DNA from 3 places in the Paraclostridium dentum genome. Region 1 is predicted to be linked to each of the others. Evidence: a T-box and tRNA genes for the amino acid it is inferred to sense, from the RefSeq annotation. Region 1 holds a T-box; the other regions hold tRNA genes.
The links. The T-box of region 1 lies ahead of ACN6I1_RS00850 (valine--tRNA ligase). A T-box ahead of a tRNA ligase gene usually reads a tRNA of that ligase, here a tRNA-Val.
Positions count from the first base shown of each region.

Region 2: it encodes a tRNA-Val, which carries the amino acid that the T-box ahead of ACN6I1_RS00850 (valine--tRNA ligase) is inferred to sense. The anticodon was not compared.
Region 3: it encodes a tRNA-Val, which carries the amino acid that the T-box ahead of ACN6I1_RS00850 (valine--tRNA ligase) is inferred to sense. The anticodon was not compared.

Region 1 is NZ_CP183813.1:181,801-192,065, reverse strand. Features, by position in the region: gene ACN6I1_RS00875 (DUF4364 family protein) at 114-650, shown strand; gene ACN6I1_RS00870 (YncE family protein) at 652-1,518, opposite strand; gene ACN6I1_RS00865 (TIGR03905 family TSCPD domain-containing protein) at 1,684-1,935, shown strand; gene ACN6I1_RS00860 (bifunctional folylpolyglutamate synthase/dihydrofolate synthase) at 1,988-3,283, opposite strand; gene ACN6I1_RS00855 (PH domain-containing protein) at 3,600-4,223, opposite strand; gene ACN6I1_RS00850 (valine--tRNA ligase) at 4,492-7,155, opposite strand; T-box leader at 7,210-7,440, opposite strand; gene ACN6I1_RS00845 (polysaccharide deacetylase family protein) at 7,508-8,320, opposite strand; gene phoU (phosphate signaling complex protein PhoU) at 8,489-9,142, opposite strand; gene pstB (phosphate ABC transporter ATP-binding protein PstB) at 9,180-9,935, opposite strand; gene pstA (phosphate ABC transporter permease PstA) at 9,937-10,265, opposite strand, start outside.
Region 2 is NZ_CP183813.1:3,061,692-3,071,956, forward strand. Features, by position in the region: gene ACN6I1_RS14355 (GHKL domain-containing protein) at 1-448, opposite strand, end outside; gene ACN6I1_RS14360 (LytR/AlgR family response regulator transcription factor) at 442-1,158, opposite strand; tRNA gene ACN6I1_RS14365 (tRNA-Val) at 1,333-1,408, opposite strand; tRNA gene ACN6I1_RS14370 (tRNA-Glu) at 1,415-1,489, opposite strand; tRNA gene ACN6I1_RS14375 (tRNA-Lys) at 1,514-1,589, opposite strand; tRNA gene ACN6I1_RS14380 (tRNA-Thr) at 1,599-1,673, opposite strand; tRNA gene ACN6I1_RS14385 (tRNA-Asp) at 1,684-1,760, opposite strand; tRNA gene ACN6I1_RS14390 (tRNA-Val) at 1,768-1,843, opposite strand; tRNA gene ACN6I1_RS14395 (tRNA-Glu) at 1,850-1,924, opposite strand; tRNA gene ACN6I1_RS14400 (tRNA-Lys) at 1,937-2,012, opposite strand; gene ACN6I1_RS14405 (acetamidase/formamidase family protein) at 2,307-3,209, shown strand; gene ACN6I1_RS14410 (adenylosuccinate synthase) at 3,281-4,564, opposite strand; gene ACN6I1_RS14415 (hypothetical protein) at 4,648-4,938, opposite strand; gene dnaB (replicative DNA helicase) at 5,137-6,465, opposite strand; gene rplI (50S ribosomal protein L9) at 6,489-6,938, opposite strand; gene ACN6I1_RS14430 (DHH family phosphoesterase) at 6,938-8,938, opposite strand; gene ACN6I1_RS14435 (YybS family protein) at 8,948-9,907, opposite strand; gene ACN6I1_RS14440 (MazG-like family protein) at 9,915-10,235, opposite strand.
Region 3 is NZ_CP183813.1:2,949,193-2,959,457, reverse strand. Features, by position in the region: tRNA gene ACN6I1_RS13860 (tRNA-Gly) at 1-57, shown strand, start outside; tRNA gene ACN6I1_RS13855 (tRNA-Val) at 70-145, shown strand; tRNA gene ACN6I1_RS13850 (tRNA-Asp) at 151-227, shown strand; tRNA gene ACN6I1_RS13845 (tRNA-Asn) at 244-319, shown strand; tRNA gene ACN6I1_RS13840 (tRNA-Thr) at 324-398, shown strand; tRNA gene ACN6I1_RS13835 (tRNA-Tyr) at 403-487, shown strand; tRNA gene ACN6I1_RS13830 (tRNA-Gly) at 497-570, shown strand; tRNA gene ACN6I1_RS13825 (tRNA-Arg) at 587-663, shown strand; tRNA gene ACN6I1_RS13820 (tRNA-Gln) at 671-746, shown strand; tRNA gene ACN6I1_RS13815 (tRNA-Lys) at 759-834, shown strand; tRNA gene ACN6I1_RS13810 (tRNA-Ser) at 837-925, shown strand; tRNA gene ACN6I1_RS13805 (tRNA-Ser) at 935-1,026, shown strand; tRNA gene ACN6I1_RS13800 (tRNA-Pro) at 1,035-1,111, shown strand; tRNA gene ACN6I1_RS13795 (tRNA-Ile) at 1,119-1,195, shown strand; tRNA gene ACN6I1_RS13790 (tRNA-Trp) at 1,206-1,281, shown strand; tRNA gene ACN6I1_RS13785 (tRNA-Pro) at 1,311-1,387, shown strand; tRNA gene ACN6I1_RS13780 (tRNA-Ile) at 1,393-1,469, shown strand; tRNA gene ACN6I1_RS13775 (tRNA-Phe) at 1,475-1,550, shown strand; tRNA gene ACN6I1_RS13770 (tRNA-Met) at 1,564-1,640, shown strand; rRNA gene ACN6I1_RS13765 (16S ribosomal RNA) at 1,789-3,290, shown strand; tRNA gene ACN6I1_RS13760 (tRNA-Ala) at 3,414-3,489, shown strand; rRNA gene ACN6I1_RS13755 (23S ribosomal RNA) at 3,644-6,558, shown strand; rRNA gene rrf (5S ribosomal RNA) at 6,609-6,725, shown strand; tRNA gene ACN6I1_RS13745 (tRNA-Glu) at 6,735-6,809, shown strand; tRNA gene ACN6I1_RS13740 (tRNA-Val) at 6,815-6,890, shown strand; tRNA gene ACN6I1_RS13735 (tRNA-Asp) at 6,900-6,976, shown strand; tRNA gene ACN6I1_RS13730 (tRNA-Gly) at 6,986-7,060, shown strand; tRNA gene ACN6I1_RS13725 (tRNA-Arg) at 7,070-7,146, shown strand; gene cdaA (diadenylate cyclase CdaA) at 7,290-8,138, shown strand; gene ACN6I1_RS13715 (YbbR-like domain-containing protein) at 8,135-9,325, shown strand; gene ptb (phosphate butyryltransferase) at 9,462-10,265, shown strand, end outside.

The sequences.
Region 1 (10,265 bases):
AAATAAAATTTTTATATAAGTGCATATATTTAAATATTAAATTCTACTTTTATTTTTATATGTTTTAGTTTAATATAGTAGTTATATAGAAACATTATACGGAGGATGATATTATGTTTGAAAACTCATCTGAAGAATTAGCTTACCATAAGTTATTAATCTTATATGTTTTAGAAAAAGCTAAAATGGATTTAACAAATTCTCAAATAACACAAGTTATTCTTGAGACGGAAGTAATGAATTATTTCTCATTACAGCAATTTCTTTCACAACTTATGGATGCCAAATTCTTAAAAATATATGAAGATTCAAATAGAGAGTATTACACTTTAACACAAAAAGGTATTGAGACTCTAAACTACTTCTTATCTAGAATTCCTTCTCAAATTACAGAGAAGCTAGATGAGTATATAAAATTAAATAAAGAAAACTTATTAGCAGATACTCAAGTAAAGTCAAGCTTTGTCAAGCAAAGTGATAATGAATATATAGTAAATCTACGAGTTATTGAAAACCAATCAAACTTAATAGATTTAAATTTAAACGTATCTTCCGAAAAACAAGCAAAATTAATATGCGACAATTGGAAAAAGAATGCATCGTATATGTATGCTGAAATAATAGAACTACTTATTACAAACAAAAAATAGCCTACACAAAAACTATAGTGGTAGGCTCTTTTCCTACCTTAATTTCATCTATAATCTCATTTTTATCCGTTCCATAAACCTTAACACTATTATTAAAAGTATCAGTTAAAAACAAAAATTTACTATCATTTGATAGTTCTAACCCTTGAGGATTCCCATTTATCTTTATACATCCAATTTCTTTATGTGTTTTATAGTCTAATATTTTTATAGCTTTATAGCCTAAGTCTGCTATATATATATGTTCTTTTTTATAATTTACGCAAATTTCAACTGGTATTAAAAAATTTCCTATTGTATCTAATATGTTTAAGTTTTTTTTATCTAAAATAATTATCTTACCATCTAATGTAGATGTATATATAATATCCTTATATTTATCTATTTTTATATGCCATGCTTTATAATCTAAATCGACCTTTCGTTCAACTATTTTCTTTTCTATATCTATACATAAAATAGAATCGATACAAGGCACATATAGTTTATTATCTACTTTATCATACGCAAACCCATGAGGCATATTATCAACGCTAATAACCCCTATTGGTTCCAGATTATCCTTATCCAATACATAAATACTATTGGAATCTTCATTAGCTACAAAAAGTTCATTTTTACAAAGCGAAACCTGGCTTAAATTTCCTCCTATAGATACAGAATCTATTATTTTCTCTTTTTCAATATCTAAAACATAAAGAACTCCATCAAACGAACTTGGTATATACATTATGTTTTTATCTTTTTCTATGCAAAAATGGTGAGGATATATGTCTGGGCCTAAATTTATTTCTTTTTCCAATTTAAGAGTCTGATAATCTATTACACTTAAACTCTGTGATAAATAATTAGATGTATATAGCTTCAAAACAAAACCTCCTCGCAATAAAATGTACTATCATAGTATATTGTTTAAAATGCTCGTCTTATTACTTTTTTTACTAACTAGGAAATTATACTTATTAAAAAGTTGTTGATATTCATCTATATTATTTGATATTATTTACTTATCATGTTTTTGGAGGTATTTACAATGAAAGTATCATTTAAACCATCAGGGGTTTGTTGTAAGGAAATGGTGTTTGATATCGATGAAAATAATATAGTTACAAGTGTAGACTTCGTTGGTGGATGTCCTGGTAACTTATTAGGTCTTAAACATCTTGTAGAGGGAACTCGTGCTGATGAAGTTGCGGAGAAATTAGCTGGTATAACTTGTGGAGGAAAATCTACTTCTTGTCCTGATCAATTATCTAAAGCTTTACGTGAACAATTATCAAAATAAAAAAATAGAGTTTGTAATTTAAGTATTTTAACTCAGATTACAAACTCTATTTTTATTTATTTACTATTATAGTCCTTACATTTCCTATCATATATAAAGATCCTGCACTTATTATTACATCATCTTTATTTGATATTTCTAATGCATAGTCAACAGCTTCTTTTATATTTGGTTTGCAAGTTACTTCTATATTATATCTTTCTATTTTTTCTTTAAGTTTATTAGCATCTATAGCTCTTGGATTATCAGGAGTAGTAGTTATAACATTATTGAATTTCGGTATTAATAAATCTAGTACAGATTCTATATCCTTGTCTTCAAGCATTCCTATAACTAGAATCTTGTTTTTATTTTCAAAATATTTATCAATAGAATTTGCAAGTGATTTAGCACCTTCTTCATTATGTGCTCCATCTATTATAAACATTGGATTTTCGCTTATTTTTTCTATTCTTCCTGGCCACTTAGTTTCTAATAACCCTTTTCTAATATTTTCTTCAGATATATTTGTAATTTTAATATCATTTAAATAATCAATAACATTTAAAGCTACAATAGAGTTTTTTATCTGATGATCTCCTATTAATTTAATTTCTAAATCTCTTAATTCTTTTCCATTTATATTACAACTATATATTTGCGAGTTAATATTTGATGATTTTATTTCTATATTTTTAAAATCACATTCTATATATTTAGACTTCTTTTCAGCACATATATTTTTTATAACTTCACTTGCTTCTTCTTGCTGTGGATACACTATAGTAGGGCAATCTTCTTTTATAATTCCACCTTTTTCAAAAGCTATTTTTCCTAATGTATCTCCAAGTATACCTGTATGATCTAAACTTATTGAAGTTATTGCACTTACTACAGGTTTATCGATAACATTAGTTGCATCGTATCTACCTCCAAGACCAACTTCTAGAGCAACAAAGTCAACTTTTTCTTGGTTGTAATAATAAAATGCCATAGCTGTAACTATTTCAAATTCAGTAGGATAAGAATATCCTTCACTAACCATTATTTCTATTTTTTCTTTTATTAAAGATACTATTTTTCCAACTTCTTCTTCACGTATATTTTCTCCATTTACTCTTATTCTTTCTGTAAATGTCTCTAAAAATGGAGAAGTATATAATCCTACTTTATATCCACTTTCTTTTAAAATAGATGATATGAAAGAACATGTTGATCCTTTACCATTAGTACCTGCAACGTGTATTATATTTAAATTATTTTGCGGGTTTCCTAATAGTTCTAATAATTTTTTTATATTATCTAAACCTAGTCTCATACCAAACTTATGACTTTCGTGTATAAACTGTAAAGCCTCATTATAATTCATATTGTTCCTCCATTGTATAATTAAGTGTAAATTATTTCTAATGTTATTTAATTTCGGCAAAATACTCAATTAATCCTCTTGTTAATAACTTAAAAATTCTATGCAAATTTCTTGCCTGAAAATTTTCAAAAATAAAATTGCCAACTTATATTTTAACTTATATTTAGGTAAGTTATCTATATACTATTTCATATTTTTTATCTATAAACATAAAATAGCCCATATATAAGTTTTAGCTACATTTCAAAGCATCTTTACCGCTTTGTTGAGCAAAACTTATATATGGACTCTACATACTCTACTATTATATATTAGTTTAATTATTTATATATTTTTCAAATACTTCAGTGAAATCTTTATTGCTATAATTTAATCTTAGCGATTCCATCCAATCTAAGTTAAAGTTAGTTAACTCTTTTACAACATTTACTGCATTTCCATCTAACTTACATCTTGAAATTGCATTGTTTGCCATATCAAGCCCTTTTGTTCCATCTTGTATAGCAACTTGATTTTTACCTTGTTGTATTCCAACTTCAACTAAAGCTTTATATAAATCTTTTAATTGCTCTAATTGTTTTTTATCTACATCTATACTAAATGCTTCTTCTCCAAAACTAAATTTTATCTCTATATCTAAATCTACAGTTCCCGCAGTTTCTAGCGTTACTGAATGTACTCTTTCATAATAAAATTCATGTCTTTTAACAGTTCTTTTTTTACTAATTGCATTCGCGCCATCTACATGTAAAAGACCTCTATTTGTAAATACATACTCATCCGATTTTGATTTTATAACAAAGAATATTTTTTCTCCATCTTCATGCATTATATAATCATCACCATCTACTTTATCAAAATCTCTTGGCGATATTATTTTACCTATATCAGATAAACCTAAAGTATCAGCTGCCATTCTTCCAAATAAATTTCCTGCCATAAATACCCCTCCTTAAATTTTATTATTTACTATTATACCCTATAATCTATATTCTTCACATAACTCTTTACCTTTATCCTTATCTTCCCATCATAAAGAGACCCTGTTTAAGTTTTAGCAACATTTCAAAGCATCTTTTCTGCTTTGTGGAGCAAAACCTTCATTTTCATTCCTACCATAAAAAGACCCTGTTTAAGTTTTAGCGACATTTCAAAGCATCTTTTCAGCTTTGTGGAGCAAAACTTAAACAGGGTCTCTACTATTTTTACTACTTCATTTTAGCTTCTATATTTTCGATTCTTTCAAGAACTGACTTAATCATTTCTTCAAACTTTTCTTTTTTAGCTTTTTCTTCATTAACTAAGCTTTCTGGAGCTTTAGCTAAGAATCCTTGATTAGAAAGTTTTCCGTTAACTCTCTTTATTTCACCTTCTAATTTAGCTTTTTCTTTATTTAATCTATCTAGTTCTTTAGTGAAGTCAACTAATTCATCAAGAGGTATAAATATTTTTACACCATCTATAACAACACTTACAGCGTCTTCTGGTATATTAGTTTCATCTTCAACTATTTCAACTGTAGATGCAGATGCTAATGTTACAAAGTAATCAAGTCCAGCTTCCATAGCTTCTTTCTTATCAGCTGTTGGAACTATTATCACTTTAGCTTTCTTTGATGGTGGCACGTTCATTTCAGCTCTTACGTTTCTTATATTTCTTATACCATCCATTGTTAAATTCATCATTTCTTCTTCTTTAGCCATATTGTCAGCTTCATCGTAATGAGGGAACTGAGCTACAACTATACTTCCTTCTACAGTTGGAAGATGAGTGTATATCTCTTCAGTTATAAATGGCATGTATGGGTGAAGAAGTTTTAATATTTTTTCTAATACATATGTTAATGTATATAGTGCTGTTTGCTTAGCTTCTTTATCATCTGAGTATAATCTTGGCTTAACTATTTCTATATACCAGTCACAGTACTCTGACCAAGCAAAGTCATATATCTTTTGAGCTGCTATTCCTAAGTCAAACTTATCCATGTTATCAGTAACTTCTTTAACAACATTATTAGCTCTTGATATTATCCATTTATCAGCTAAAGTCATATTTTTTTCTACTGATTCTCTAGTAACACCATTCATTATTTCTTCATCTATATTCATAAATACGAATCTAGATGCATTCCATAACTTATTAGCAAAGTTTCTAGATGATTCAACTCTTTCCATATAGAATCTCATATCATTTCCTGGAGAGTTTCCTGTAGCTAACATGAATCTTAAAGCATCAGCTCCATACATGTCTATTACTTCTAATGGATCTATTCCGTTTCCTAGAGATTTACTCATTTTTCTACCTTCTGAGTCTCTTACAAGTCCATGTATTAATACATGTTCAAATGGAGTTTCTCCCATACAGAACATTCCTGCAAATGCCATTCTTACAACCCAGAAGAATATTATATCGTATCCAGTTACAAGTACACTTGTTGGATAGTAATAGTTTAGCTCTTCTGTTTTATTAGGCCATCCTAATGTTGAGAAAGGCCATAATGCAGAAGAGAACCATGTATCTAGTACATCTTCATCTTGCTTGAAGTGAGTATGTCCACATTTACATTGTTTTGGCATTTCTTTAGCAACTACTACTTCACCACATTCTTGACAGTAGTATGCTGGTATTTGGTGACCCCACCATAACTGTCTTGATATACACCAGTCTCTTATATTTTCTAACCATTGTAGGTAAGTTTTATCAAATTTATCTGGAACAAATTCTAAATCTTGTTTCTTTAATATGTCTATAGCAGGTTTTGCTAATTCATCCATTTTAACGAACCATTGATCTGATAATCTTGGCTCAACTACAGTTTTACATCTGTAACAAGATCCTACATTGTGATTATGATCTTTTATAGCTATTAAGTACCCAGCTTCTTCTAAGTCAGCTATAAGTTGCTTTCTACACTCATATCTGTCCATACCTTCGTACTTACCAGCTAATTTATTCATAGTTCCATCTTCGTTCATTACGTTTATTTTTTCAAGATTATGTCTTTGCCCTACTTCAAAGTCATTAGGGTCATGTGCTGGAGTCATTTTAACTGCACCTGTACCAAACTCTAAATCAACGTAATCATCTGCAACTATAATAAGTTCTCTTCCTACTAGTGGAAGTATAGCATGTTTTCCTACTAAATGAGTGTATCTTTCATCTTCAGGATTTACAGCTATACCTGTATCCCCAAGCATCGTTTCTGGTCTAGTTGTAGCTATTTCTAAAAATTCATCACTACCTGCTATTGGGTATTTTATATGATAGAACTTTCCATCATGTTCTTCATGCTCAACTTCAGCATCAGATAATGTAGTTTTACAATCAGGACACCAGTTTATTATTCTATTTCCTTTGTAAATTTGACCTTTTTCATATAACTTTACAAAGAATTCTGTAACTGCTTCATTACAACCTTGGTCCATTGTAAATCTTTCTCTTTCCCAGTCACATGAATCTCCTAATTGTTTCATTTGGTCTACTATCTTTCTACCAAATTCATTTCTCCAGTCCATAGCTCTTTTTAAGAACTCTTCTCTTCCTATTTCGTACTTAGTTTTTCCTTCTTGTTCTTTTATTCTTTCAACAACTTTAACTTCTGTTGCTATAGAAGCATGGTCTGTTCCTGGTTGCCATAAAGCTTCATAACCGTCCATTCTCTTCCATCTTATAAGTATATCTTGTAATGTATGGTCAAGAGCATGCCCCATGTGTAATTGCCCCGTTATGTTTGGTGGGGGAAGCATTATAGTAAATGGCTTTTTATTTGGGTTTGGCTTAGATTTGAATAAACCTTCTTCTACCCACTTTGAATATAATCTTGATTCAAAGTCTTTTGGATTATACGTTTTTGGTAAGTTTGTATTTTCCATGTAAATTCCTCCTATTTTTTATTTTATATACATAAAAAAGAGCCCTTCATCCTATTTAAGGACGAAAAGCTCGCGTTACCACCTTAATTTTATGTAAAGCTTTTAATCAAACCTTACATAACACTTAATAAATTTAACGATTCTCACCGTCTAAGCTTACTATTATTTTCAGCTTAGAAACTCCAAAGCTACCTTCTGCAATTCATTTCTTGGAAAGTCTTTCAGCCGGTGAACTTTCCTCTCTGTAAGTTGAGTTTGCATACTCCTCTTTTTCTCAGTTTTTAAATATTCTGTTTATCTTTTAATTATATATAATCATCATTATTATTGTCAATATTTATAAATATTATATTCAGTTACGTAAATTTTGTTCCCAAAAATTTTTCGGCATATCACTTTCTTCTATTGGCATTATTGTATATCCTTTTTCTTTTAATTGATTTATTATACCTTGAAGAGCTTTAACACTTTGTTCCTTTTCATGCATTAAAAGTACAACCTCACTATGTTGATTTGAATATTTATTTACATTATTTACTATAGTTTGTGGAGTACCCTTCCAATCTTCTGTATCCAAATTCCAATCCCAGATTTTAAATCCATCATCAACTAATGCATTGTATGATTCTTCTGGAGCATAAGGTTTACTACCATAAGGTAATCTTATTAAGTTTGAGTTTACTTTAGCAATTTTATTTAATGTGTCTTGGCACTTGTCAAATTCATTAACAGTATTTTCAGGAGTTTTATATAGTACAGATATGTCGTGACTTACACTGTGAAATCCCATAGAGTGGCCCTCTTGAGCGATTCTTTTTAATTGTTCTGGATGTTGTTTCATATTACCTTCTATCATAAAGAACGTGGCTTTAACATTATTGCTATCTAAAATAGATAGTATTCCATCAGTATATTTAGATGGTCCATCATCAATTGTTATATAAGCAACCTTCTCAGGTTTTGGCTTCGGTCCTCTATTATTTACACTACTTGCTTTCATCATGAGGTCAGTTAATGTCATCGTATCACTTTCTAGCAATTTTATATCTATATTATTTTGTTCACTTGATGTAGCAATTATTTTATCAAATGTAACAAATAATAAAAACAAAAGTAATACAACTGTAGATACACTTAAAAAAATAGGTTTTATTTTTCTTTTCATCCCCACTTCCCCTTTGTTTTTTATATTTTAATAAATACTATTAGTTATTATTGACAATTATTTCAATCAATATAGCTAAATTTTATAATTAAACACTGTACTTTAATAGATATGTTTGTACTCAATAAAATATTAGCACAAAAAAAATAAAACTACATTCCTGTAGTTTTATCCTATTTCAATCATATCGCCTCTTAATGCATATATAATCTTTTCACATATATTGGTAATATGGTCTCCAATTCTTTCTAAATACCTAGCAACAAACAGCATCGTCACTCCTTGATCTATGTTTACTTCTTTTTCATGCATAACCTTAAGTGTATGTTCATGTATAACATCATACAACTTATCTACTAAGTCATCTTTTAAAGCTGTATTGTATGCAAGTTCTTCATCTCTTAGTTCTAAAGCTTTCTTTGCATCTTTTATCATATCAATGCATATATCTTTCATTTTAGGTATATCTATTAATTCTTTTATATATTCTTCTTTTCCTATCTTTACAACTTCAACCGATATATTTACAGAATAATCGCCTATACGCTCTAACTCTAAGCACATACTTTCTAATGCATATATAAATCTTAAATCTTTTGCCATAGGTTGTTTTAATGCCATAAGCTCAATACTTCTATCCCTTATATAGTCTCTTAAAGTGTCTATTTCATCATCTTTTTCTGAAATTCCTTTTGCTTTTTCAATATCTTTTGTTATCATGCTGTTTACTGATTCTTCTAGAATTTCTTGACTTTTATCAAACATTTTTAGTGTATAGTTTATAAGGGTATTTATATTTAACTCTAAGTTATTGTTGACCATTTTAAAACTCCTTTTTATTGATTATTTTATATTTATTTTATCCAAATCTTCCTGTTATATAATCTTCTGTACGTTTATCCCTTGGACTAGTAAATATAGTTTTTGTTTCGTCAAATTCTACAACTTCTCCTGATAGGAAAAATGCAGTTTCATCCGATACACGAGCGGCTTGTTGCATATTATGAGTTACTATTACTATAGTGTATTTATCTTTTAACTCATCTATTAATTCCTCTACTTTAGATGTTGATATCGGATCTAGCGCTGAAGTTGGCTCATCCATTAATATTACTTCTGGCTTCATAGCTATTGTTCTAGCTATACAAATACGTTGTTGCTGTCCTCCTGATAATCCTAAAGCTGATTTATTTAATCTGTCCTTAACCTCTTCCCAAATAGCAGCTCCTCTTAAACTTTCTTCAACAATCTTATCTAATGTAGCTTTATCTTTTATTCCATGTATTCTAGGTCCATAAGCAACATTATCATATATACTCATTGGGAATGGATTTGGTTTTTGGAATACCATTCCTACTTTTGTACGTAGTTTTATAACATCATCAGATTTATATATATCTTCTCCGTCTACAGATATTTCCCCTTTTATTTTAACATTTTCAATTAAATCGTTCATTCTATTTAAAGTTCTTAAAAAAGTTGATTTTCCACATCCTGAAGGTCCTATTAATGCAGTTACTTTATTTTCTTTTATCTGCATGTCTATTCCTTTTAATGCTTTGTTATCTCCATAGAAAAGTTCTAAGTTTTTTACATTTATTTTTATATTATTCATCTTAATAGCTCTCCTTACTAAGCTTTTTAACTATAAATTTAGCTAAAGTATTTAAACATAATACTATAATTATTAAAACTACACCTACACTAGCTGCTTGTTGTATATTTCCAGTTTCTTTGGCAACTAAGTAAGATTGAACTGTAAGTGTTCTAGCACTATCAAATATGCTAGTTGGCATTTGTGCTACTGTTCCAGCTGTTAATAATATAGCTGCTGACTCCCCAACCACACGACCTATTGATAGTATTATTCCTGATAAAATCCCTGGTAATGCACTTGGTACTATTACTTTGTATAGAGTTTGGAATTTTGTAGCTCCCATAGCTA
Region 2 (10,265 bases), 330 kb from region 1:
TAATATAACTGATATTAATAAATATAGTAATTGAACTTCCTATAATTGCTATTATATTATGGTTATATTCTGATGTAGGCGAAGCATACTCAGAATGTCCTGTTACAAAAAAGAAAACTATATAATACACCCATTGCCAAATTACATATTGTACTGTATTATAAGTTAAATAATATAACAATACTTTATAATTACTTATTTTATAATTTAACTTTATAAATAAAATAAAAGATATCCATTTTAAATTTATTATGAAACCATAGTATTGTGTTTCTCTACTGAATAAAATTATAGAATCCAAAGCACCAATTAACAAAAATACTATATCTAAATATCTCTTTTCATATCTTCTTTCTTCTAAACAATTTAATATTCTTATAAAAATAAAATATTCAACAAATGTAGATATGCCTATAATTAACCTTGACATTAATTCACTTCTTAACATAATTTTTCACCTAAAGAACTTAAAAACTTATGCTTAAAATCTTTAAATCTATGCCTACTAACTAAAATCTCTTCTTCATTTTCTAATATAGCTACATATTGTTTTATATTTTCTACATAATTTATATTTACTAAAAAACTTTTATGACATCTATAAAAATTATGATTTTTTAATTCATTTTCAATCTTATCCATGGTCATTTTAGTTTCATAAATTTTATTTTCTGTGTGTATAGTCATATCTTTTCTTTGAATTTCAATATAAGTTATATCTTCTATATTTATTTTGTAAGTTTCATTTTTATTTTCAACCAACACAAATTTATCTCTTTTATTTATAACTTCATCTATACAGCTCAAAATATGCTTCTTAAAATCATCATATTGTATAGGCTTTAATAGATATCTATAAGCTCTTACTTCATATCCTTCTTGTATGTATTCAATAAGTGACGTTGTAAAAATTATTTCTGGTTTATTTTTATCAATTTCTCTTATCTTTCTGGCTACATCCATTCCAGTTATTTCGTCCATCTGAATGTCTAGTATAAATATATCCGCACCTTGATTATAATTCTTAAGTAATTCTTCCCCAGTTGAATATATGTTTAAATTGTAATCAATATTTTTTTCATATAATATATTTTCTAAAATTTTTTCTATCGTTTTTTGATGTTCTATTTGATCTTCGCATAAAATTATTTCTATCATAATATCCCCTGTATATATTTTTTATATGTTTATATAACTATTATACATAATTTGTAAATACTTCTTAAGTTATAATACATTTTTATACTAAAAACTCGACTTTCTCTGAATTCATTATGTATATATAGCTTTTTTGAACACAAAAAAACTCTTAGATAAAATCCAAGAGTTTACTGGTGGGATTAACAGGGCTCGAACCTGTGACCCCCTGCTTGTAAGGCAGGTGCTCTCCCAGCTGAGCTATAATCCCAAATGCTGGTGACCCATAGGGGAATCGAACCCCTGTTACCGCCGTGAAAGGGCGGTGTCTTGACCGCTTGACCAATGGGCCATATTATATTTTTACAAAAAAAAATGGTGATCCATCCGCGACTCGAACGCGGGACACCCTGATTAAAAGTCAGGTGCTCTACCGACTGAGCTAATGGATCATCTTTTTTTGGAGCTAGTGATAGGAATCGAACCTACAACCTGCTGATTACAAGTCAGCTGCTCTACCGTTGAGCCACACTAGCAATGTGTGTTTGGCGACCTGGAAGGGACTCGAACCCTCGACCTCCAGCGTGACAGGCTGGCATTCTAACCAGCTGAACTACCAGGCCGCATATATGGTGGGATTAACAGGGCTCGAACCTGTGACCCCCTGCTTGTAAGGCAGGTGCTCTCCCAGCTGAGCTATAATCCCAAATATTGGTGACCCATAGGGGAATCGAACCCCTGTTACCGCCGTGAAAGGGCGGTGTCTTGACCGCTTGACCAATGGGCCTTACAAAAAAAATGGTGATCCATCCGCGACTCGAACGCGGGACACCCTGATTAAAAGTCAGGTGCTCTACCGACTGAGCTAATGGATCATCTTTGCTGAGATGTTGTTTCGACTTTTTTCTCTGCCGTATCAACAAATACTATTATATTAGCTTTATTAACTTTCGTCAACACTTTTTGTAAAATTTTTTAATTTTTTTAAGCAAATTATTTAAATACCCTATTTTTCAATGGTTTAATCCATTTATTTAAGCATAATTTTCAGCAAAATTTAGTAATTTTGTTAATTTTTTTAGATTTTTTTAAAATATTATATTATAAAAATATTTTATTAATACTATTTGTAATATAATATTCTTATACTAAATAAAGGAGGTAAATTTATGAACTTCATAAACAAAGAAAATCATACATTTACATTTTCAAGCTTAAACAATCCAGTTCTTAAAGTAAAGTCAGGAAGCAATGTAGTTTTTGAAACTCATGATTGCATGTGTAGTCAAATAACATGTAGTGATGACAATATGGATAGTATAGACTTTGATAGAGTAAATCCAGCAACTGGACCTTTATACATAGAAAATTCTATGCCTAACCAGACTTTAAAAGTTAGTATAAATTCTATTGAATTAAAAGGCAATGCGCTTGCCATGACAGGTCCTGGAGTTGGAGTTCTTGGTAATAAACTAGATACTATGACTCATAATATTTTAAAAATAGAAAATGAAAAAGCTTTATTTAATAATTTAGAACTTCCTTTAAATAAAATGATTGGTGTTATAGGTGTTGCTCCAAGCGATAATAAGTCTATAAATTGTGGGACTCCTGGTAGTCACGGTGGTAACATGGACTGTAAGATTATAGCTGAAGGCTCTAGTGTATATCTTCCTATATCAGTAGAAGGATCTTTATTATCTCTTGGAGATATCCATGCTGTTATGGGTGATGGTGAAATCGGAGTAAGCGGAGCTGAAATAGGAGCTCTAGTTGATGTTAAAGTTGAAGTAATAGATAACTTAACAATAAAGAATCCTATCTTAGAAACTGAAGATGCTTATTATACTGTAGCTTCTGCTGAAACATTGGATGAGGCTTATGAAATCGCTATCGAAGATATGTTTGATATTTTACTTCCTAAATGCAACTTATCTAAAAATGACCTAGTTATGCTAATGAGTTTAACTAGTGATATAGAAGTTTGCCAAGTTGTTGATCCTTTAAAAACGATTAGATTTAAAGTTAAAAAAGATATTTTAAGTCAATTAAATATAAATAAATTAATATAAAAATAAAATAAAGCTATGTTAAAACATTATATACTGTTTTAACATAGCTTTTGATTTTATATATTATAAAATTAGAATATATTCTTTCTTACTATAGTTTGAGCTCTGTTTGGTCCAACTGAAACCATATCTACATTTACTCCAACTAACTCTTCTATTTTAGCTATATATTTCTTAGCATTTTCAGGAAGTTCTTCATATGTTTCCATACCTGTTAAATCTTCAGACCATCCTTCTAATTCTTCATATATAGGCTCGCACTTAGCTAAATCTTCTAATGAAGCTGGGAATTCTCTTAAAACTTTGTCTCCCATTTTGTAAGATGTACATATTTTAACTGTATCAAATCCAGTTAAAACGTCTAATAACATTAAAGATATACTAGTTAATCCATTAACTCTAGCAGCATATCTAACTATTACAGCATCAAACCATCCACATCTTCTTGCTCTACCTGTAGTTGTTCCGAACTCTCTTCCTTGAGTTCTTATCTTGTCCCCTGTTTCATCGTTTAACTCTGTAACAAATGGTCCTTCTCCAACTCTAGTAGTGTAAGATTTTACTATACCTACAACATCTTTTATCATGTTAGGTCCAACACCAGCTCCTACAGAGAATCCTCCTGATGTAGGATGAGAAGATGTTACGAACGGATACGTTCCTAAATCTAAGTCTAGTAATGTACCTTGAGCTCCTTCAAATAAGACTTTCTTTCCTGCTTTTATAGCTTCGTATACAACAACTGATGTATCATCTACGTAAGATCTTATTTGCTCTGCATACCCTAAGTATTCATTATATATAGCATCAAAGTCAAACTCTTCTGCTCCATATATATTTTTAACTATTTTATTCTTAGCATCTACTTGAGCTTTTAATTTTTTAGCGAATATATCTTTATCCATTAAATCACATATTCTTATTCCAGATCTCTCTGTTTTATCCATGTAACAAGGTCCTATACCTTTTTTAGTAGTACCTATTTTATTATCTCCTCTAGCTTCTTCAGCTAAAGCATCTAATTCCTTGTGATATGGGAATATAACATGCGCTCTATCACTTATTTTTATATTTTTAGTATCTATATTATCTGCATTTAACTTAGCTAATTCTTCTAAAAATCCTTTTGGATCAAATACTATTCCGTTACCTATTACATTTATAGTTTCTGGATTTAATACTCCTGATGGTATTAGGTGTAATGCATATTTCTTTCCATCAACAACTAATGTATGACCTGCATTGTTTCCACCTTGTCCTCTTACTACTACATCAGCTTGTGTAGCTAAATAGTCTATAACTTTACCTTTACCTTCGTCTCCCCATTGAGAGCCTACTATAGCAACAGTCTTCATATTAATTCACCTCTAATTATTTTATTCGAACACTTACTTTCTTATTTTACCAAACATTCGCTTTATTTTCAAAACCTTTTTTATTAACCTATTTTATTTAGTATGTATTTTTCCACATATTCTAAGCTTTCTAGGGTTTTTATTTCGTGTTCATTAGTTTCTATAAATCTAACCATATCATTTACATTGTTAGCCTTTTTTACTAGTTTATTATCTCCTGTAAATGTATTTGTAATGTATATTTTTACTTTATTATTTTCTTTAATACCATATACAACTATAGTTTCTTTATCTTTATTATCAATTATTCTACATATATTGATTTCTTTGTTTATAAACTCTGTATTTGGATATATATATACTATATTTATCATTTTTTCTCCCCCGTTGAAAAAATTATACTAATTATAAGAAAGCAAGCTAAATTAGCTTGCTTTTTTAATTTGACTTTTATCCACCATTTATCCACAGAGCATCTGTGGAAACTGTGGATATCGTTTCGATAATTTAAAATAAAAATATCCACATATGATTATTTTTTATAAAATTATCAACATGTGGATATTTTTTTATTACATTTCTCTAGCTTTGTTTGCAAATTTTTGTATTTCGCCTAACCAAACAAGTTCAACTGATCCAGTTTCTCCATGTCTATTTTTAGCAATTATAATTTCTCCTATATTCTTTCTTTCTGAATCAGGATGATAATATTCATCTCTGTATAGGAACATTACTATATCTGCATCCTGCTCTATAGCTCCAGATTCTCTTAAATCGGATAACATAGGTCTATGATCTGATCTTTGTTCTGGTGCACGTGACAACTGAGATAATGCTACTACAGGACAATTCAATTCCTTAGCTATTATTTTCAAAGATCTAGAAATTTTAGATATTTCTTGTTGTCTACTTTCATTCCCTCCATCACCTTCCATAAGTTGAAGGTAATCTATAAGAATTAGGTCTAAACCTTTTTCAATTTTTAATTTTCTACACTTCGATCTTAATTCACCTATTTTTATACCAGGTGTATCGTCTATATATATGTTGGCGTTAGATAAAACAGACATAGCATCTATAATTCTAGGCCAGTCATTTTCATCTAAGTTACCAGTTTTTATCTTTTTCAATTCTACATGAGATTGTGCAGATAACATACGTTGAACTAATTGTTCTTTTGACATCTCTAAACTAAATACAGCTACAGATGCATTACCTTTAAGTGCTGCATTTTGGACTAAGTTAAGAGAAAATGCTGTTTTACCCATTGCAGGACGTGCCGCAACAAGTAGCAAGTCTGTTCTTTGTAGTCCATTGGTTTTCTTATTTAAATCATCAAATCCAGTAGTTATTCCAGTTATATCTTCCTTATTGGTATATAACTTTTCTATCGTGTCATATGTATCCATAAGTACTGAATTTATAGTTTGGAAATCTTCGCTAGATTTTTCTTGAGATATATCAAATATTTGCTTTTCTGCTTTTTCTAAAATGTCTTCTACTTTTATTGAACTATCATATCCTAAGTTTAATATATCATTAGATACTCTTATAAGCTTTCTTAAAACTGATTTCTCTTTCACTATATCTGCATAATACTTAACATTAGAAGTTGTAGGTACTATAGTAGATAAGCTAGTTATATAGCTTATTCCTCCTATATCCTCTAGATGACCTTGCTTCTTCAACTCTTCAGTAAGAGTTATTAAATCTATAGGTTCATTTTTATTGTTTAGCTTCATCATGCACTCATAAATAATTTTATGAGCTTCTTTATAAAAATCTTCAGGTTTTATAGTTTCTGTAACAGTTATTATAGCTTCTTTATCTAATAGTATAGATCCTAGTATAGATTGCTCAGACTCCACACTATGTGGAGGAATTCTACCTATATCCTCCATTTATCTCACCTCTAGTGTTTTTCTTATTGTTTTTCTTTTACGTCTACTCTCATTTTAGTAACTACTTTTTGATGTATTTTTATTTCAACAAATCTTGAACCTAAAACTCTTATAGGCTCATCTAATATAACTTTTCTCTTATCTACATCTATTCCATGCTCTTTTTTTATTTGAGCAGCTATATCTTTAGATGTTATAGAACCGAATAATCTTCCACCATCACCAGCTTTAGAATACATAGTTACATTCATTTCTTCCATTTTCTTTCCTAATTCAACTGCTGCTTCGTATTCTTTTTGTTCTTTTATTTGTTGAGATGTTTGTTTTTCTTTTAATTCTTTTAACTCTGTATTTCCAGCTTGAACTGCTAATTTTTTAGGGAATAAAAAGTTTCTAGCGTATCCATCACTAACTTCCTTTATATCACCTTTTTTTCCTGTTCCTTTTATGTCTTTTAATAATATAACTTTCATTACTCTTCTTCCTCCTCTAGATATTGTGTTATGATGTCTGATACCATCTTATATCCTTCTTCTAAAGATACTCCTTCAAGTTGAGCTCCTGCTATATCAATGTGGCCTCCGCCACCTAGTTTTTCCATTAATACATGTACGTTAATAGACCCTAATGATCTAGCACTTATAAATATAGTTCCTGATTTAGTTTTACCTAATACAAATGATGCTTCTACATCTTTTATGCTTAAAAGCTCATCTGCAGCTTGAGCCACAACTACATTTATATTATTTATATCCGACTTGCAATAAGCTAAACATATCTTGTCATTTATAACTTTAGTGCTTTGAATTATCTCTGCTTTCGTTACAAAATCTTCTAAATTAGAGTTAAATAACTTCTTAACTTCTATTGTATCTGCTCCTGCTTTTTTCAGATATGATGCTGCTTCAAATGTTCTAACTCCTGTTTTAAATGCAAAATTTTTAGTATCTAAACTTATTCCTGCCATTAATCCTTCTGCTGTTAATTTATTTATCTTAACATCTTCTTCCATATATTGAACTAATTCTGTTACCATCTCACAAGTTGATGATACATAAGTTTCATGGAATAAAAGAACTGTATCATTTATAAATTCGACCCCTCTTCTATGGTGGTCTATAACAACAATTTTATCAGATATAGCCAGTAGTTCAGGACATTCAGTAAAGTTAGGTCTATGAGTATCAACTACTATTACCAATGTGTCCTTAGAACAATTCTTAATAGCGTCTTCTCTTGATATAAACAAATTATTGTAGTAATCAGATTTTTTCAATCTACCTATAAATTCATCAATAGAATCATTAGAACTATTTAAAACTATATGTGCATTTTTATTACATGACTTACATATATCATAAATACCTCCTGCAGCTCCCATTGCGTCCATATCAGGATATTTATGTCCCATTATATATATATTCTTGCTTTCTAATATAATCTCTCTTAGAGCATGACCTATAAGTCTTGATTTAACTTTAGTTTTCTTTTCTACAGCTTTAGACTTTCCTCCGTAGAATATAGACTTGTCTTTAGTTTTTATTACGGCTTGGTCTCCACCTCTACCAAGAGCTAAGTCTAATGCTCCTTTTGCTAATTTGAAATTATCATTAATTGTTTTTCCTTCTATTCCTATACCTATACTTATTGTTACAGGTAAATTATTTTCTTGGTCAATTTCTCTTATTTTATCTAATATAGAGAATTTATCTGCTTCTAATTTGTCTAATTCATTCTTACTTAAAACTAAAAAGTATTTGTCATTAGCCGTTTTTTCAAGCGCACCGTTGCAGCTTGATTCTAATGACGCTAATATTTTATCAATTTCTACATTTATTAAAGGTCTTCTCTCTTCAGGAGCACTTTGTAATACTTCATCATATCCATCTACTTGTATAGTAGCTACTACATTTTTTTCTTCTTCATACTTACTTTTTAAGTCTAAGTAGTCAGTTTTATCAATCCAGTAAAGCATCATTAAATATTTAGTTTTGTCTTCTTGATCACTTTTTATAATATTATAAACTATAGTGTACTGTCTTCCATTATAGTTTATATCGGTATATAACTCTTTATTTTCATTTAATACTTTTCTTAAGTTTATATTTTTAACAAGAGTTTCTATGTTCATACCTAAGGTATCTTCTTTTTCTGTCATTTCATGGAACTTAGCATTGTACCATGTAACACTACCATCAAACTCTAAAATACATAAAGGTATTGGCAAGTTTAGTATAGCTTTTTTTGTTACTTCATCAATATCTACAGCTAAATCTTGAATATACTTATTCCATTCTTTTCTTCTTATATCTCTTGTTCTCCAGTTATGAAAAACAATATATATAAAGGCAGCAAATACAAGAGCACCTATATATATATTGTAATACATTAATATAAGACTAAGAATCCCAATAACCACTATGTATGCATTTATTTCTGGCATATTAAATTTAAAGGTCGACTTATTAAACATTTCTACCTCCTAAGTGGATTTGTAGTTTCTTACCTTTCTAAAATCAATTGCACTGTCTAACATTCCTACAAAGCTCAAAATCATGGATCCTGATAATAGAATTACTGCTATTACTGCAAATACTATTTTACCTGGCGATTTATCTTTCCATCTTTTTATAAAGTAAATAGACACTGATACACCTTGTATTAAAAATAGTATACTAAATACCAATTGAATATTTAACATTATTGAATCTGTATAAAGCCCTATATTCAACATCTCTAAGAACATAACTAATAAATATAATATTAGTGATGTTACTATAGCATTTCCTGGTAAATAAAACTCCGAAAATTTTGGTAAATCGTAATTTAATACTTTAGTTCTTCTTAAAATAAAGGCTTCTACATAATATGTTATTAATGATGCTATTATGCTATACATAAATAACACTGTAGGCATCATGTTTTGGAACATATTGATCATATCTTTGGCAGTTATATTTTCTTTAGGCATCATATTCGTACTTTCCATAATGGCAAACTGAGCTTCTACTGTTGCTTTTATAGTTTTCGATATATCTGCTAATAAGTCTATATTAAATAACAGTTTTGACATTGCAAAAAATACAATTATAGATAGTATAAATGCTATCGTTCCAAAATATATAGGCGTAAAGCTTTTATTTTCATCTTCTACTTTGCTATCTTGATTGATTCTATATCCCACTGCTATCCCTGGTAACATACACATTATAAGTAAATTTAAAGCGTATACTACGTCTACAGTTAATACCAATATAAAAAAAGAGGATATAGCTGAAATTAATGCATACTTATATCCTGAAGTTGTTGATATTATAGCATATGGAACAGGAAGAATAAGCGCAAGTAACCCTAAAAACGGAATGTATGCTGCACCAAGACAAAGCACTATGCCTATAGCAGTAATTATTGCCGCTTGAGTTAATTTAGCTCTATTATTCAAATTAATATCACTCCCTATTGTCTAAGTAATTTTTAAGATTAGATAAATCTCCATACCATCGTTCTACACTATGGTCTTCCTCTATTCCATCCTTTATCTTTTCCTTTATTTTATAATCTATTTCCTTAAAGCTAATTCCAAGTCTCTTTGATAGTAAATATGTAACCATAACTATATTAGCTAGAGTATCTTGTAAAATCTGATCTACAGGTCTTGTACCTTTAAATAAAAGGTTAAATAAGTCCCCCAGGCTTATTATTAATTCTGTTTTCATCCATTCAATAATTTTTATGTTCTTCGTTATCTCTGAGTTTTTATCTAGTCTCACTATGTCCCCCCTCCTTAATATATAAATATT
Region 3 (10,265 bases), 440 kb from region 1:
GTAGAGTTCCGGCCTTCCAAGCCGGCTGTGAGGGTTCGATCCCCTTCACCCGCTCCAGAATAAACACATGGGACTATAGCTCAGCTGGGAGAGCACCTGCCTTACAAGCAGGGGGTCACAGGTTCGAGCCCTGTTAGTCCCACCAATTGCGGCCTGGTAGTTCAGCTGGTTAGAATGCCAGCCTGTCACGCTGGAGGTCGAGGGTTCGAGTCCCTTCCAGGTCGCCAAAATAATTAAATACGCGGGAATATGGCTCAGTTGGTAGAGCAATTGACTGTTAATCAATGGGTCACAGGTTCGAGTCCTGTTATTCCCGCCAATATGCTAGTGTGGCTCAACGGTAGAGCAGCTGACTTGTAATCAGCAGGTTGTAGGTTCGATTCCTATCACTAGCTCCAACGTGGAGGATTTCCCGAGCGGCCAAAGGGGGCAGACTGTAAATCTGTTATCGACGATTTCGGTGGTTCGAATCCACCATCCTCCACCAATTAAATATGCGGGTGTAGCTCAATGGTAGAGTTCCGGCCTTCCAAGCCGGCTGTGAGGGTTCGATCCCCTTCACCCGCTCCAGAATAACATATAATGTGGGTGCATAGCTCAGCTGGATAGAGCAACGCCCTTCTAAGGCGTGTGTCCGGGGTTCGAATCCCTGTGCGCTCACCACATTCATAGGGGATTCGCCAAGTCGGTAAGGCATAGCACTTTGACTGCTACATGCGTAGGTTCGAGTCCTGCATCCCCTGCCAAGTAAATAAAATGATCCATTAGCTCAGTCGGTAGAGCACCTGACTTTTAATCAGGGTGTCCCGCGTTCGAGTCGCGGATGGATCACCAATGGAGAGGTGTCCGAGTGGTTTAAGGAGCTGGTCTTGAAAACCAGTGACTCCGAAAGGGGCCGTGGGTTCGAATCCCACCCTCTCCGCCAAATTAATATGGAGAAGTACTCAAGTGGCTCAAGAGGATCCCCTGCTAAGGGATTAGGCTGGGTTAACCGGTGCGAGGGTTCGAATCCCTCCTTCTCCGCCAGTGATTGTCGAGGTGTAGCGCAGTTTGGTAGCGCACGTGGTTTGGGACCATGGGGCCGGGGGTTCGAGTCCCTCCACCTCGACCAATAAAGTGGACCTTTAGCTCAGTTGGTTAGAGCGCCCGGCTCATAACCGGTAGGTCCGGGGTTCGAGTCCCTGAAGGTCCACCAAAAAATGCATAGGGGTGTAGCTCAGTTGGTAGAGCGTCGGTCTCCAAAACCGTGCGCCGGGGGTTCGAGTCCCTCCACCCCTGCCACTAAAACAATTATATAAATAAGATTATATCGAGGTGTAGCGCAGTTTGGTAGCGCACGTGGTTTGGGACCATGGGGCCGGGGGTTCGAGTCCCTCCACCTCGACCAATTGGGGGCCTATAGCTCAGGTGGTTAGAGCGCACGCCTGATAAGCGTGAGGTCGCTGGTTCGAGTCCAGCTAGGCCCACCAGAAATGCCCAGATAGCTCAGTCGGTAGAGCAGGGGACTGAAAATCCCCGTGTCGGTGGTTCGATTCCGCCTCTGGGCACCATTTATATAACTGTGGCGGTATAGCTTAGTTGGCTAGAGCGTTCGGTTCATACCCGAAAGGTCACAGGTTCGACTCCTGTTACCGCTACCATCTAAGAAATATACTTAAACATATTTAAGAACTTTGAAAATTAAACAGTAGGTTAATTATATAAATTCTTTTTAAAAGAATTAAACACAAACAACCAAGCCAGATATTCAGATAATGATTAGCTGAGCGATGGACAACTTTTTAAATTATATTTGAGAGTTTGATCCTGGCTCAGGATGAACGCTGGCGGCGTGCCTAACACATGCAAGTCGAGCGATCTCTTCGGAGAGAGCGGCGGACGGGTGAGTAACGCGTGGGTAACCTGCCCTGTACACACGGATAACATACCGAAAGGTATACTAATACGGGATAATATATGAAAGTCGCATGGCTTTTGTATCAAAGCTCCGGCGGTACAGGATGGACCCGCGTCTGATTAGCTAGTTGGTAAGGTAATGGCTTACCAAGGCAACGATCAGTAGCCGACCTGAGAGGGTGATCGGCCACACTGGAACTGAGACACGGTCCAGACTCCTACGGGAGGCAGCAGTGGGGAATATTGCACAATGGGCGAAAGCCTGATGCAGCAACGCCGCGTGAGCGATGAAGGCCTTCGGGTCGTAAAGCTCTGTCCTCAAGGAAGATAATGACGGTACTTGAGGAGGAAGCCCCGGCTAACTACGTGCCAGCAGCCGCGGTAATACGTAGGGGGCTAGCGTTATCCGGAATTACTGGGCGTAAAGGGTGCGTAGGTGGTTTTTTAAGTCAGAAGTGAAAGGCTACGGCTCAACCGTAGTAAGCTTTTGAAACTAGAGAACTTGAGTGCAGGAGAGGAGAGTAGAATTCCTAGTGTAGCGGTGAAATGCGTAGATATTAGGAGGAATACCAGTAGCGAAGGCGGCTCTCTGGACTGTAACTGACACTGAGGCACGAAAGCGTGGGGAGCAAACAGGATTAGATACCCTGGTAGTCCACGCCGTAAACGATGAGTACTAGGTGTCGGGGGTTACCCCCCTCGGTGCCGCAGCTAACGCATTAAGTACTCCGCCTGGGAAGTACGCTCGCAAGAGTGAAACTCAAAGGAATTGACGGGGACCCGCACAAGTAGCGGAGCATGTGGTTTAATTCGAAGCAACGCGAAGAACCTTACCTAAGCTTGACATCCCACTGACCTCTCCCTAATCGGAGATTTCCCTTCGGGGACAGTGGTGACAGGTGGTGCATGGTTGTCGTCAGCTCGTGTCGTGAGATGTTGGGTTAAGTCCCGCAACGAGCGCAACCCTTGCCTTTAGTTGCCAGCATTAAGTTGGGCACTCTAGAGGGACTGCCGAGGATAACTCGGAGGAAGGTGGGGATGACGTCAAATCATCATGCCCCTTATGCTTAGGGCTACACACGTGCTACAATGGGTGGTACAGAGGGTTGCCAAGCCGCGAGGTGGAGCTAATCCCTTAAAGCCATTCTCAGTTCGGATTGTAGGCTGAAACTCGCCTACATGAAGCTGGAGTTACTAGTAATCGCAGATCAGAATGCTGCGGTGAATGCGTTCCCGGGTCTTGTACACACCGCCCGTCACACCATGGAAGTTGGGGGCGCCCGAAGCCGGTTAGCTAACCTTTTAGGAAGCGGCCGTCGAAGGTGAAACCAATGACTGGGGTGAAGTCGTAACAAGGTAGCCGTATCGGAAGGTGCGGCTGGATCACCTCCTTTCTAAGGAGTAATTACCTACTGTTTAATTTTGAGAGTTTTTCAATTTTTTTTTGGAAAAATTTCAAAAAATATTGACGAAATTATATTAAAATGGTAATATATTTTTGTCGAAAAAGCGAATATGGGGGTGTAGCTCAGCTGGGAGAGCACTTGCCTTGCACGCAAGGGGTCAGGAGTTCGATCCTCCTCATCTCCACCATATTGAACTTTTAGCAACGGGATATGAGCTATATTAGCGAATAGACGTTGGCGATGTATTTTAGTACTTTGAAAACTGCATAACATTTAGTGATGATTAAATAAACCAATTATAAGAGAAGAAAACTCTTTAAAAAATAACACTTTTAATAACTGGTCAAGTTATTAAGGGCGCAGGGCGGATGCCTTGGCACTAAGAGCCGATGAAGGACGCGATAAGCTGCGATAAGCTTCGGGGAGTTGCACGTAAACTTTGATCCGAAGATTTCCGAATGAGGAAACTCACTTAGAGTAATGTCTAAGTATCATTAAGTGAATACATAGCTTAGTGAGGGGAACCCGGGGAACTGAAACATCTAAGTACCCGGAGGAAAAGAAAGAAATTCGATTCCGTAAGTAGCGGCGAGCGAACGCGGAATAGCCCAAACCAGTGAAGTTTTCTTCGCTGGGGTTGCGGACACATCATCAACAAAGAGGTATCGTAAACGAAGAGAGTTGGAAAGCTCCGCTATAAAGTGTAATAGCCACGTAGTTGAAACGAGAAGACTTTAGATGTGATCCAGAGTACCACGGGACACGTGAAACCCTGTGGGAAGCAGGAGGGACCATCCTCCAAGGCTAAATACTACTTAGTGACCGATAGCGCATAGTACCGTGAGGGAAAGGTGAAAAGAACCCCGGGAGGGGAGTGAAATAGAACCTGAAACCCTGCGCTTACAAGCTGTGGAAGCACTTTATATGTGTGACCGCGTACTTTTTGTAGAACGGGCCAACGAGTTACGATAGTAAGCTAGGTTAAGTACTTAAGGTATGGAGCCGTAGTGAAAGCGAGTCTTAAATGGGCGTTAAGTTTGCTGTCGTAGACCCGAAACCGAGCGACCTATCCATGAGCAGGATGAAGCGAAAGTAAAATTTCGTGGAGGTCCGAACCCACGAGCGTTGAAAAGCTCGGGGATGACTTGTGGATAGCGGTGAAATTCCAATCGAGCTCGGAGATAGCTGGTTCTCCCCGAAATAGCTTTAGGGCTAGCCTCAAGGTTGAGAAATACGGAGGTAGAGCACTGAATATCCTAGGGGGCATTGCGCTTACCGAAGATTATCAAACTCCGAATGCCGTTATTTTATACTTGGGAGTCAGACTGTGGGTAATAAGATTCATAGTCGAGAGGGCAACAGCCCAGATCGTCAGCTAAGGTCCCTAAATGTAAGTTAAGTGGTAAAGGATGTGGGATTGCATAGACAACCAGGATGTTGGCTTAGAAGCAGCCACTCATTTAAAGAGTGCGTAATAGCTCACTGGTCGAGTGATCCTGCGCCGAAGATTACCGGGGCTAAAACTTACTACCGAAGCTACGATATCATTTATGATAGGTAGGGGAGCTTCCTATGCAGGCTGAAGCATGACCGTAAGGACGTGTGGACAGTATAGGAGTGAGAATGTTGGCATGAGTAGCGAGACGTGGGTGAGAATCCCACGGGCCGTAAACCCAAGGTTTCCAGGGGAAGGTTCGTCCGCCCTGGGTTAGTCGGGACCTAAGCCGAGGCCGAAAGGCGTAGGTGATGGACAACAGGTTGAGATTCCTGTACCACCGATAATCGTTTGAGAGATGGAATGACACAGTAGGATAAGCTAACCACACTGTTGGTTATGTGTGGCTAAGTACTGAGGCAGTCAAGGCAGGCAAATCCGCCATGATAATGCTGGGGTACGATGGGGAGCGAAATTAAGTAGCGAAGTAGCTGATTTCACACTGTCGAGAAAAGTTTCTATCGAGATTAAAGGTGCCCGTACCGCAAACCGACACAGGTGGGTGAGGAGAGTATCCTAAGGCCAGCGAGAGAACTGTTGTTAAGGAACTCGGCAAAATGACCCCGTAACTTAGGGAGAAGGGGTGCCACGTTAGGGTTAACGCCCGAGGTGGCCGCAGAGAATAGGCCCAAGCGACTGTTTACCAAAAACACAGGTTTCTGCTAAGTCGCAAGACGATGTATAGGAGCTGACGCCTGCCCGGTGCTGGAAGGTTAAGGGGATCTGTTAGGATTTATCCGAAGCAGTGAACTTAAGCCCCAGTAAACGGCGGCCGTAACTATAACGGTCCTAAGGTAGCGAAATTCCTTGTCGGGTAAGTTCCGACCCGCACGAAAGGCGTAACGATTTGGGCACTGTCTCAACAACAGACTCGGTGAAATTGTAATCCCGGTGAAGATGCCGGGTACCTGCGACAGGACGGAAAGACCCCATGGAGCTTTACTGTAGCTTGACATTGAATTTTGGTGCTACATGTACAGGATAGGTGGGAGGCTATGAAATCGGGACGCCAGTCTCGGTGGAGCCATCCTTGGGATACCACCCTTGTAGTACTGAGATTCTAACCAGATACCTTGAATCAGGTATTGGGACACTGTCAGGTGGGCAGTTTGACTGGGGCGGTCGCCTCCCAAAGAGTAACGGAGGCGCTCAAAGGTTCTCTCAGCACGGTCGGAAATCGTGCGTAGAGTGTAAAGGCAGAAGAGAGCTTGATTGCAAGACATACAGGTCGAGCAAGGACGAAAGTCGGACTTAGTGATCCGGTGGTTCCGCATGGAAGGGCCATCGCTCAACGGATAAAAGCTACCCTGGGGATAACAGGCTTATCTCCCCCAAGAGTCCACATCGACGGGGAGGTTTGGCACCTCGATGTCGGCTCATCACATCCTGGGGCTGTAGTAGGTCCCAAGGGTTGGGCTGTTCGCCCATTAAAGTGGTACGCGAGCTGGGTTCAGAACGTCGTGAGACAGTTCGGTCCCTATCCGTCGCAGGCGTAGGAAATTTGAGGAGACCTGTCCTTAGTACGAGAGGACCGGGATGGACGTACCTCTGGTGTACCAGTTGTTCTGCCAAGGGCATGGCTGGGTAGCTATGTACGGAATGGATAAGCGCTGAAAGCATCTAAGCGCGAAGCCAACTTCAAGATAAGATTTCCCACCGTAAGGGTAAGATCCCAGGAAGACTACCTGGTTGATAGGTCGGAGGTGTAAGTGCAGCAATGTATGTAGCTTACCGATACTAATAGATCGAGGACTTGACCAAGATTATTTAATCTTACAAATGTTATTCAGTTTTTAGAGTACTAACTCTAATCTAGTTACTATAGCAAAGAGGATACACCTGTTCCCATTCCGAACACAGAAGTTAAGCTCTTTAGCGCCGATGGTACTTGGTGGGAAGCTGCCTGGGAGAGTAGGACGTAGCTAGGTTTTAAACAAGGCCCATTGGTCAAGCGGTCAAGACACCGCCCTTTCACGGCGGTAACAGGGGTTCGATTCCCCTATGGGTCACCAGTCGTGGGATTATAGCTCAGCTGGGAGAGCACCTGCCTTACAAGCAGGGGGTCACAGGTTCGAGCCCTGTTAATCCCACCATATATATGCGGCCTGGTAGTTCAGCTGGTTAGAATGCCAGCCTGTCACGCTGGAGGTCGAGGGTTCGAGTCCCTTCCAGGTCGCCAACTTAATAAGCGGGAATAGTTCAGTGGTAGAGCGCAACCTTGCCAAGGTTGAAGTCGCGAGTTCGAATCTCGTTTCCCGCTCCACTATAACGTGGGTGCATAGCTCAGCTGGATAGAGCAACGCCCTTCTAAGGCGTGTGTCCGGGGTTCGAATCCCTGTGCGCTCACCAATCGTAAAAGGAGTTTCACATTTGTGAAGCTCTTTTTTTTTATATTAAAAAAGTATTTTATATATAAATTGAATATAGCTTGATTAATATAGTATAATACATATTGTAAGCAATTTAAGTATTATAAACAGGAGGAAAATACTGTGTTTAATATAGATTCTTTTTGGCAAGGTTTTGTTAGTTTAGCAAGTAATGTAAATATACCAGACATAGTAGATATAGCAATCGTTACCTATATATTTTATAAAGTATATACTTTTATAAAGGATACTAGGGCAGAGCAAGTTTTGAAAGGAATGTTATTTCTTTTAGTAGCGACTAAAGTCAGTGAAATATTTAATTTACATACATTATACTGGATGTTAGAAAATACTTTAACAGTAGGTTTGATTGCAGTTCTTATAATATTCCAACCAGAGCTTAGATCTGGACTTGAATATATAGGAAGAACTAAATTTACTTTTTTAGGTAAAAATAATTATACTATATCAGAGGATGAACTTAAAAAAGATATAGAAGAAATAGTTGAGTGTCTATACTCATTATCAAGACAAAAAATAGGTGCCCTTATAATAATGGAAAGAGATACTAGAATAGGGGAAGTTATAAATACTGGAACTATAATTGATGCTGAGATATCTAGACAGTTATTAATAAATATATTTATACCTAATACACCTCTTCATGACGGGGCGGTTGTTATTAGAGATGGAAAAGTTAAGGCTGCAGCATGCTTCTTACCACTTACTGAAAGTAAGGATTTAAGTAAAGATTTAGGGACAAGACATAGAGCAGCCATAGGTGTAAGTGAAATTTCGGATTGTTTATCACTTATAGTATCAGAAGAAACAGGAGCAGTATCAATAGCTAAGTCAGGAAAATTATATAGAAATATGACTAAAGAAAGATTAACTAATATATTACGAAGCAATTTAAAATCTAGTGATCAAGATCAAGAAAAAGGCTTTTTAAAAGGTGGTATATTTAGATGAAAAATAGATTAAAAAATAATACTAAAATAAAGTTAATATCATTGCTAAGTGCATTAGTGCTATGGTTATATGTTATGACAGTAGAAGATCCAGTAGAAACTAGGACATTTAGTGATATACCTGTAACAATTACGAACATGAGTGTACTAGAGGAAAGAGGATTAACAATATATCCAAAAGAGGAATTGCTTGCAGATATATCTATAAGAGCTAACTTATCAAGTTTAAGACCTATAAATAGAGATAACATATACATTTATGGAAGGTTAGATGATCCTAAAGAAGGAAAAAATGTAGTGTATTTACAAGCTAATTTACCTGAGCGTGTAAATAAGTATGACATAAAGCCAAATGTAATAACATTAGACTTAGAAAAAGTAGTGAAGGAGAAAAGAAGTATATCTGTAGATGTTGAAGGAGAACCAAAAATTAATATTGATAATATAGAGACAAATAAGAAGACTGTGGATGTAAGCGGACCTAGAACTCTTGTTAATAAGGTTACTAGTATCAAAGCTACTTTGGATGCATCTGATAAATATAAAGACTTTTCAACTAAGTTAAAATTAGTTCCAGTAGATGCTAATGGAGATGCAGTTAAAGGTGTTAAATTAGATGATAATTTTGTTGTAGCAACAGTAAAATTTCTACAAGAAAAGGTAGTTCCAGTTAAGTTAGTATTTGATGATAGTGTATCTAATCAATCTAATTTAGAAAACTATTCTATAAATCCAAAGGATATAACTATAGAAGGAAAGAAAGAAGCACTAGACAATATCAATGGTATAAACACAAAACCTATAACTGCTAATGATTTGAAAAACAATAATAGTATAGATGTAGCGTTGGATATACCTAAAGATGTAAAAATTAAAAATAACATCTCAAGTATCAAGTTGAACATAAATAAAAATATAACAAGCGAGTTTCTAATTTCAAAATCTGATATAGAAATTGTTTCAAAAGAAAGTGAAACTGGAAAAGAGGTCGATTTAAGTAAAATTCCAGAAAACATAAAAATAACAGTTAGTTATTCTGATGAGATAAAGGATTTAAGCCAAAAAGATATACAATTATATATAGATATGGCGGATACATCTCAAGGTGAAGGTAAATACCCTATAAAATATAAAAGTAAATATGATTTTAAAGATGTGCAAATAGAACCTAAAATAGTAGAAATATAGCGAAAAATAAGAGGATGTAACAAAAATTAGTAAGTTAAATAAATAATTTTTGTTGCATCTTTTTTATTTTAGATATATGATAAAAATGTGAAGGAAAACAATTTCATAGATATCTTAAATAAAATGGGGTGACGTTTTGAGAAGCTTTAATGATGTAATAAAATACGCAAAAGAAAGAGGGCCTAAAATCATATCAGTTGCTTGCTCTCAAGATAAAGAAGTTTTAATTGCTGTTGATATGGCGAAAAAAGAGGGAATAGCTAATGCAATATTAGTTGGAGATATAGAAAAAACAAAAGAGATAGCGAAGGAATTAAATATAGATTTAGATGGATATGAGTTAATAGATGAAAAAGACTTAGCTCAAGCATCTTTAAAAGCGGTTAGTTTAGTATCTGAAGGTAAAGCAGATATGGTAATGAAGGGGTTAGTGGACACATCAATAATATTAAAGGCAGTTTTAAATAAAGAAGTCGGATTAAGAACAGGAAATATATTAAGTCATGTTGCTGTTTTTGATGTTAAAGGATATGATAGACTTTTCTTTATAACAGATGCTGCTATGAACTTATCACCAGATCTTCAAGGTAAAAAACAAATCATAGAAAACGCTTGCGTAGTTGCGCACGCACTAGATATAGAAAATCCAAAAGTAGCGGCTATTTGTGCTAAAGAGAAAGTAAATCCTAAGATGCAAGATACTGTAGATGCAAAGGATTTAGAAGAAATGTGTGCAAATGGAGATATAAAAGGATGTATAGTAGGGGGACCGTTTGCTTTAGACAACGCTGTTTCAGAAGAAGCTGCAAAACATAAAGGAATGAGTCATCCGATAGCAGGAAAAGCAGATATATTGCTAGCTCCAGATATAGAAGCTGGAAATATACTATATAAATCATTAGTATTCTTCTCTGAAACAAAGAATGCAGGAGTTATAGTA